2 regions of the Spelaeicoccus albus genome follow, and region 2 is predicted to be linked to the other one. Evidence: riboswitches for the same ligand, from Rfam matches in the RefSeq annotation. Region 2 holds a riboswitch; the other holds the start of a gene.
What was found. Region 2 has a riboswitch for glycine ahead of gcvT (glycine cleavage system aminomethyltransferase GcvT). Riboswitches for the same ligand answer to the same signal wherever they lie in the genome.

Region 1 (4,209 bases), 1.1 Mb from region 2:
CCCGAACCGGGCTGGTCGTCCCGGCCGTCCGCGGCGCCGCCGGGTCCGGAAGTCAGCGACTCTACAGCTTCCGAGACATCTTGGTGCTCAAGGTCGTCAAAAGACTTCTCGACACCGGCGTCTCATTGCAGCAGATCCGCTCGGCCGTGTCGCATCTGCGCGAACGCGGCGTCGACGATTTGGCACAGATCACGCTGATGTCGGACGGCGCGAGCGTGTACGAATGCACGTCCGCCGACGAAGTCATCGACTTGCTGCAAGGCGGCCAAGGGGTCTTTGGAATCGCCGTCGGGCGGGTTTGGCGCGAGGTTGAAGGCAGCCTGTCCGATCTGCCCAGCGAGCGCGCGGAGGAAATTCCCGCAGAAATGGACGAACTCGCCAAGCGGCGCGAAGCCCGCAAGATCGGCTGAACGAAGCCGGCACAGGATGCCGCGTGCTCCCATTGCGGGGCGACGCGGCATTTTTGCGACCGGAACGTCCGGCAGGCGCACTCGTCCGGTGTCGACCGCGGGCTAACGACGGCGCAGGCTAACGGCGACCGCGCAGGCGCCCGGTTCGTAGCGCACGGTCGAGCATTGAGTCGAAGATGCCCGACAGATCGGCCGACGTCTTGCCCGGCCATTGGTGAATAGGCCGCCCCGACCCTTGAGCTTGTTGCAGCACGCTTCGCTCGGGCACCTGCGGATTCAACACCAGCGGGCCGAACATGTCTTTGAGCTCCTTCACGCGGTACTGATGTTCCGTCGAACGCGGCCTGACGCGGTTGACGACGATGCCCAGCGGCTGCAGATTGGGGGCTACTCGCTGTCGGAGTTCGTCGGCGGCCCGGAGCGCACGATCGGTTGCTGCGACCGAAAAGAGCCCGGGCTCGGTGACGACGGCGACACGCTGGCTGGCGGTCAGTGCCGTCCGGGTGAGCCCGCCCAACGACGGAGGGCAATCGATGAGCACGAGCTGGTACAGATGTTCGACCTTCTTCAACGCCTCATCGAGACGGCGCAATCCGCGGTCGGAAAGGGTCGGGCGGTCGAATTCGGCCGATCGCGGCGATCCGGGCAGCACGTCGAGGGCGTGCGGCTTATCGGCAGACCATCCGCTCGGGATGATTGCGGCGTCCAGAAATTTCTGCCGCGGAGACGCTAAAACGTCGGACACGTCATGGTCGCGTCCGGCCTCGATATCAAGACCTGTTGTCGCGTCCGCTTGCGGATCCATGTCGACGACGAGCGTGGGAATGCCGCGCGCAAAAGCCGCCGACGCCAGACCCGAGGTGACGGACGTCTTGCCGACGCCGCCCTTCAAACTGCTCACACTTAAAACCAGCACAGCAATTACGGTACCGAACATGTAGGCTTGAGGTTGCTGTTGACCCCGCGCGGGAGAGTCCCGGGGCAGGAAACAGTCTCGGGCGCCGAAGGGGCAACACTCCCCGTCAAGCTCTCAGGCATCCAAGACCGCACGGGTCAGGCGACGCTGAAATGAAGCATGACAGCGGGGGAGGCCTCATTGACCGTACTGAATTAAGGTTGCCTCCACATGACGCACGACACCGAGACTTTCGCACAATTCGCCGACCGTCACATCGGCCTGGATGACATAACGACGGCGCGTGTCACCGAGCAAATCGGCTTCTCGGATCTGGACTCGTTCACGGACGCCGTGGTCCCGACGCGCATTCGCGGAGACGAGGGGCTGGACCTCCCGCCTGCCGCATCCGAAGCCGAAGCGTTGGCGGAGCTGCGCACCATCGCCGGCCGCAACACCGTGAACACGTCGTTCATCGGCCAGGGCTACTACGGTACGTACACGCCGGCTGTCATCCGCCGGAACGTCTTTGAAAACCCCGCCTGGTACACCGCGTACACGCCGTACCAGCCCGAGATCTCGCAAGGCCGCCTCGAAGCGCTGCTCAACTTTCAGACGGCTGTCGCCGACTTGTCCGGCCTGGACATCGCGAACGCGTCAATGCTGGACGAGGCGACAGCGGCAGCCGAAGCCATGACACTGCTCCGGCGTGCCAACCGGAAAGCACCGGCCGACTCGGTCTTCGTCGTCGACAGCGATATCTTCGCGTCGACGCTCGCCGTGATCCGTACCCGTGCCGAAGCGCTCGGCATCGGTTTGGCCGTCGAGGACCTCAGCGCCGGAACGATCGCGCACGAGAACTACTTTGGCGTACTGCTGCAGTACCCGGCGGCGTCCGGCACGGTTACCGATCCGACGCCCGTCATCGAATCGGCGCATGAGCACGGGGCCGGCGTAGCCGTCGCGGCCGACCTGCTGGCGTTGACACTGCTGACGTCGCCGGGCGAGATGGGCGCCGACGTCTGCATCGGAAATTCGCAACGGTTCGGCGTACCGATGGGGTACGGCGGCCCGCACGCGGGCTACATGGCCGTGCGAGAGGGCCTGCAGCGGTCATTGCCGGGTCGCCTGGTCGGGGTCTCCGAGGACAACGTCGGCAGGCCCGCCTACCGACTCGCCCTGCAGACCCGCGAACAGCACATCCGCCGCGAAAAGGCCACATCCAATATCTGCACTGCGCAGGTACTCCTGGCCGTCATGGCCGGCTTGTACGCCGCCTACCACGGGCCCGCCGGCCTGCGCCGCATCGCCGGCCTGGTGCACGCCCGCGCCGTCCGGCTTGCCGCCGGTATTGCCGAACTCGGCCTGACCGTGACGACTCCGCGTTTCTTCGACACCATCCAGCTCTCCGCACCGGGCAAGGCGACCGAACTCGCCGACGCCGCCCACGATGCAGGCTGTCTGGTCTTCCGCGCCGACGACGACACGGTGCGCGTCTCCACCGATGAGACGACGTCCGGCGCCGATATCGACAGGCTGCTCGGAGCCTTCGCCACCGTGACGAAGGGGAAGGCACACGCTGCCGACGCAGGCAACGACCTCGAACCGGACTTCGATTTCGGTGGTTTGTCGCGCACCAGCGAGTACCTCTCGCATCCCGTGTTCCACGTGCACAGGTCGGAAACCCAGATGCTGCGGTATCTCCGGACGCTGGCGGACAAGGATTACGCATTGGACCGGGGCATGATCCCGCTCGGCTCGTGCACCATGAAGCTCAACGCCGCCGCCGAGATGGAACCGGTGAGCTGGCCGGAATTCGCCAACCTGCACCCGCTGGCGCCGGCGGCCGACACGGCCGGCATGGTGGCCCTGATCGAACAACTCGAAGGCTGGCTGGCCGAGATCACCGGGTACGACACCGTCACGGTTCAGCCGAACGCCGGCAGCCAGGGCGAACTGGCCGGATTGCTGGCCATCCGCGCTTACCATGAATCGCGCGGCGATACCGACCGCACCGTTTGCCTGATCCCGGCGTCCGCGCACGGTACGAACGCGGCCAGCGCCGTCATGGCCGGGCTCAAGGTGTCAGTGGTGGCGACTGACGAATTCGGCAACGTCGACATGGACGATCTGAAATCCAAGATCGACGAACATCACGATCGCTTGGCCGCCATCATGATCACGTATCCCTCGACCCACGGCGTGTTCGAGGAAACGATCTCGGACATCTGCGATCAAGTGCACGGCGCCGGGGGACAGGTGTACCTCGACGGTGCGAACCTGAACGCGCTGATGGGGCTGGCGAAGCCGGGCCGCTTCGGCGGCGACGTTTCGCATTTGAACCTGCACAAGACGTTCTGCATCCCGCACGGCGGTGGCGGCCCCGGAGTGGGCCCGATCGGCGTCCGCGAGCATCTTGCGCCGTTCCTGCCGGGGGCCGGCACCGTCGGTCCGGTGTCGGGGGCGAGATACGGTTCGGCTTCGATCCTGCCGATCTCCTGGGCATATATCCGCATGATGGGCCCCGACGGCCTGAAACGCAGCAGCCAATCGGCAATCGCCGCGGCAAACTATGTTGCGGGACGTCTCGGCAGCCATTATCCGCTGCTGTACACGGGATCGGACGGGCACGTCGCGCACGAATGCATTTTGGACCTTCGCCAGATCACCAAGGAAACCGGTATCACCGTCGACGATGTGGCCAAACGGCTCATCGACTACGGTTTTCACGCGCCGACCATGTCGTTCCCGGTGGCCGGCACGCTGATGGTCGAGCCGACCGAGAGCGAGGATCTGGGCGAGCTGGACAGGTTCGTGGACGCGATGATCTCGATCCGCGCCGAAATCAGCGACGTCGCAAAGGGAGCGTGGCGCGCCGACGACAACCCGCTCACGAATGCTCCG
Region 2 (4,209 bases):
ACTGCCATGGTTATTGGGCCTCGCTCAATGGTTCGATAGTGGAATACAGCGGGTGGTCGGCGGCCAGCTTCGCCACGCGACCGGACAGCGCTTCGATGTCGTCGCCCAGCAAGCACTGCGCAATGATGTCGGCGACTTCTTTGAACGCGTCGGTGTCGAATCCGCGGGTGGCCAGTGCCGGCGTGCCAATCCGCAGGCCCGACGTGACCATGGGCGGGCGCGGGTCGAACGGGACGGCGTTGCGGTTGACGGTGATGCCGATCCGGGCAAGCCGATCCTCGGCCTGTTGCCCGTCCAGTTCGGAGTCGCGCAAGTCCACCAGCACGAGGTGCACGTCGGTGCCGCCCGTCAGCACGGTGATGCCGGCGTCCGTCACATCATCGGCCGTCAAACGCTCGGCAAGGATGCCGGCGCCGTCCAGACACCGGCGTTGCCGGTCGGCGAAACCGGGCTCGGAAGCGATCTTGAACGCCGTGGCCTTCGCAGCGATCACATGTTCGAGGGGCCCGCCCTGCTGGCCCGGGAACACCGCCGAGTTGATCTTCTTGGCCAGATCCGCCTCGTTCGTCAGGATGAACCCGCCGCGCGGCCCGCCAAGCGTCTTATGCGTCGTCGACGTCGTCACATGCGCATGCGGCACCGGGTTCGGATGCAGCCCGGCCGCCACCAGCCCGGCGAAATGGGCCATGTCCACCATCAGATAAGCCCCGACCTTGTCGGCGATCCGCCGGAACTCGGCAAAGTCCAACTGCCGCGGATACGCCGACCAGCCCGCGATGATCAACTTCGGCTCATTCTCCACCGCCAGCCGCTCGACCTCGGCCATGTCCACCCGGTAGTCCGAATCAGCCACGTGATACGCCACCACGTTGTAGAGCTTGCCGGAGAAATTGATCCGCATGCCGTGCGTCAAATGCCCGCCATGAGCCAAATCAAGGCCCAGGATCGTATCCCCCGGCTTCAGCAATGCGGCCATGGCCGCAGCATTGGCCTGCGCACCCGAATGCGGCTGCACATTAGCGAACCCCGCTCCGAACAGGTCCTTGATCCGCTGAATGGCCAACCGTTCAATCACGTCAACGTGCTCGCACCCGCCGTAATACCGGCGACCCGGATATCCTTCCGCGTACTTATTCGTCAGTACCGACCCCTGCGCCGCCATCACGGCGGCCGCCGCATGGTTTTCCGAGGCGATCATCTCCAGGCCGTCTCGTTGACGTGCAAGCTCGGCATCGATCTCGCGGGCAACTTCGGGATCGATCTCCGACAACGGCGAATTCAGATCGGTCATGCTCAGTCCTTCTTTCTGGAATAGAACGGCAGTGCTGTGACTTCGAACGGTTGGGGTTTGCCGCGCAAGTCGACGTTGACGGCCGTGCCGGGCTCGCTGTGCGCAACGTCGACGTACGCAAGTGCTATCGGGTACCCCAGAGTCGGCGACGGCGCACCGGACGTGACTTCGCCGATCCTGTTGCCGTCGGTGGCCGACTGTACCGCGTACCCTGCGCGTCCGGCCCGTCGCCCCGCGCTTTTCAGGCCGACGAGCACCCGGGCCGGCACGTCGTCCTTGAGCTTTTCAAGCGCGGATCGTCCGACGAAGTCGCTGGGCTTGGCCATACTGACGACCTTGCCGAGTCCGGCGGCGAACGGCGTCAGGTCGACTGTCAGTTCATGGCCGTAGAGCGGCATCCCGGCCTCGAGGCGCAGCGAGTCGCGACTGGCCAGACCGGCGGGGGCGGCCCCGACGTCCGCGCCGGCTTCCAACGCCTTCCGCCATAGATCGCCGGCGTCCGCATTCGGCACGTAGATCTCGAAGCCGTCCTCGCCGGTGTATCCGGTGCGCGCCAGCAATGCGTCATGGCCGGCGACCTGCAGGCGGATGCCCGCGTAATAGCGAAGCCCGGTCACGGCGTCGGCGTCGGTGTCATTGGTGAGACGCAGCAGGATCTTTTCGGCCTCGGGGCCTTGGATCGCCACCAGCGCGGTGTCTTCGGATTCGTTGACGACTTGCACATCGAAGTTCGCGGCACGCTCGGTCAAAGCCGCCGTGACGGCGTCGACGTTCGACGCGTTCGGCACTATCAGGAACTCGTCGTCGGCCAGCCGGTACGTGATGAGGTCGTCGACGATGCCGCCGCCCGGCGTCAGGACGAACGAATATTTGGCACGGCCGACCTTCATCGCCGACATCTTGCCGGCAAGCGCGTAGTCCAGGTATTCGGCTGCGGCCGGTCCACTCACGCGCACTTCGCCCATGTGGCTGAGGTCGAAGACGCCGGCGGCCGTGCGGACGGCACGGTGCTCGGCAAGTTCGCTGTCGTATTTCAGCGGCATCTCCCAGCCGCCGAAATCGGTGAACGATGCGCCGAGCTTTTCGTGCTCGGCATGCAGCGGCGTGTGCTTACTCATTTCGGCTCTCAAACTGTCGGGGCTATCGGATCAGACTAACGCGCGTGACTGATTCCTCCCCCCTCTGTATCGAACCTGAGAGATTTGCGTCATATTGCACTGGCGCTTGCACCGTCGGTGAGCCGGCGAAGCCGGCTGCTCTTCAGAGTTGCCTGGTCGAAACGGTACGTGTGCCTGAGAGATTCCCGGGGAGGAGTTGCTCCTACGGCGTCCGTCACCTGGCTGGCACGGACTCTCCCGCTTCGATTTGTCGGCTATGAAATTGGATTCTTCAAGTGAACCACATCACGGCAGACAAACGATAGTCGTACGGGCGGTCGCCGGCAGAAAGCCACCGTCAGGTCAGCACGATGCTCGCCATCGCCACGAGCGCGGCCCCGACCACCATGAGCGATATTGCGGCATGCGGCAGCGGGTTTCCGGCCGCCCGGCTCTCGGAATGTTCGGACGGCGCTTCCCGGAAGTGGTTGCGTCGGTGCGAGGAGTATAAGGTGACGCCGGCCGCCAGAAGTCCGAGCGCCAGGGCTGCCGTCGTGATGAACCCGTTGTGGCCGGTGATGCCGCTGCGCAGCAACAGCGCACTGTTCACGCCGATGGCCAATGCCGTCCGATTCCAGGCAAGCGCAGTCCGTTCGGGTTGCAGGCCCGGATCACGGTTTTTGCTCATTGCCGCATTACCCCTGCATCAGCACGGGCCGTAACAAGATGACCGCCACAAACACGACGCCGATGGCAAGTGCGGCACCGGCCAGGATGGACAGGACGGGACTGTGCGGCATCGCCCGCCGCCGGCGCATGGCGATCTCGTTGGCCTTCCATCGGACGTAGGCAACGGCGCTGAGCAAGATGGCCAGCAGCCCGAGGCCCACGGCCAGCGCGACGATGATCCATCGGGGAGCGAGCCCGCCGGCGAACTGGTCGATGGCGACGGCGCCGGCCAACAGCGCCAGGGCCGTGCGGATCCACGACAGAAAGGTGCGCTCGTTGGCCAAGGTGAACCGGTAGTCCGGATCGTCTCCTTGCTCACGCCACCGCGGGGTCACCTGCTGATTCCACATCCTTCTTCAGTCGCTGCCGGTTCAAGATTACCGGCCGATCGACTTCCGGCCACCGGCCGCCCGGCCCGGTACTGTTGTCCGGTGGAGTTTCTTCGCACGCCCGTTGCGCTCGCCGAGGCCGAGATCGAGGTCAAACGATCCCGGTTCATCGCGGTGGTCGGCCCGGCGCAGGACGAGGACGCCGCCGGGCGCCGGATCGCCGAGCAACGGCTGGCGCATCCGCGGGCCCGTCATCATTGTTCGGCTTTCCGAGTCGCGGACGGAAGCGTCGAACGTTCGGACGACGACGGCGAACCCGCCGGCACTGCCGGCGGCCCGATGCTCGGCGCGCTGGACGGCGCACACGTCGTCAATGCCGTAGCGGTCGTGACGCGGTATTTCGGCGGTGTCCTGCTGGGAACCGGCGGGCTGGTCCGGGCGTACAGCGGCGCCGTGCGGGAGGCGCTGGCAGCGGCGTCCCTCCGTGACTTGACTCGCTTGCAGACGCTCACCGTGGTCGTGGACTACGCGATAGCGGCACGGGTGGAAGCCGCCGGGAATCCGTGGCGCGTTCTCGGCGCACAGTACGGCGCGAGTGTGACGATGCGCCTCGGCGTGCCCGGAGATCCGGACGCCGCACGCGCCCGGTTGCGCGATCTGTCTGCCGGAACCGCGTCGATCGAGCTCGGCGGCGTCACGTACGCCTGACGCGCGCGCCGATGACCTGCCGAAATGGGCCGGTCCGATCTCTACCCTTTCCCGG

Region 1: linked by a shared signal. The riboswitch ahead of gcvP (aminomethyl-transferring glycine dehydrogenase) and the one ahead of gcvT (glycine cleavage system aminomethyltransferase GcvT) in region 2 are both predicted to bind glycine.

Annotation. Positions count from the first base shown of each region.
Region 1 is NZ_JACBZP010000001.1:2,857,626-2,861,834, forward strand. It holds gene BJY26_RS13295 (MerR family transcriptional regulator) at 1-410, shown strand, start outside; gene BJY26_RS13300 (ParA family protein) at 529-1,326, opposite strand; glycine riboswitch at 1,367-1,467, shown strand; gene gcvP (aminomethyl-transferring glycine dehydrogenase) at 1,537-4,209, shown strand, end outside.
Region 2 is NZ_JACBZP010000001.1:1,758,846-1,763,054, reverse strand. It holds gene BJY26_RS08125 (L-serine ammonia-lyase) at 1-8, opposite strand, end outside; gene glyA (serine hydroxymethyltransferase) at 11-1,291, opposite strand; gene gcvT (glycine cleavage system aminomethyltransferase GcvT) at 1,294-2,409, opposite strand; glycine riboswitch at 2,464-2,561, opposite strand; glycine riboswitch at 2,562-2,659, opposite strand; gene BJY26_RS08110 (DUF202 domain-containing protein) at 2,747-3,076, opposite strand; gene BJY26_RS08105 (YidH family protein) at 3,084-3,467, opposite strand; gene BJY26_RS08100 (IMPACT family protein) at 3,549-4,154, shown strand.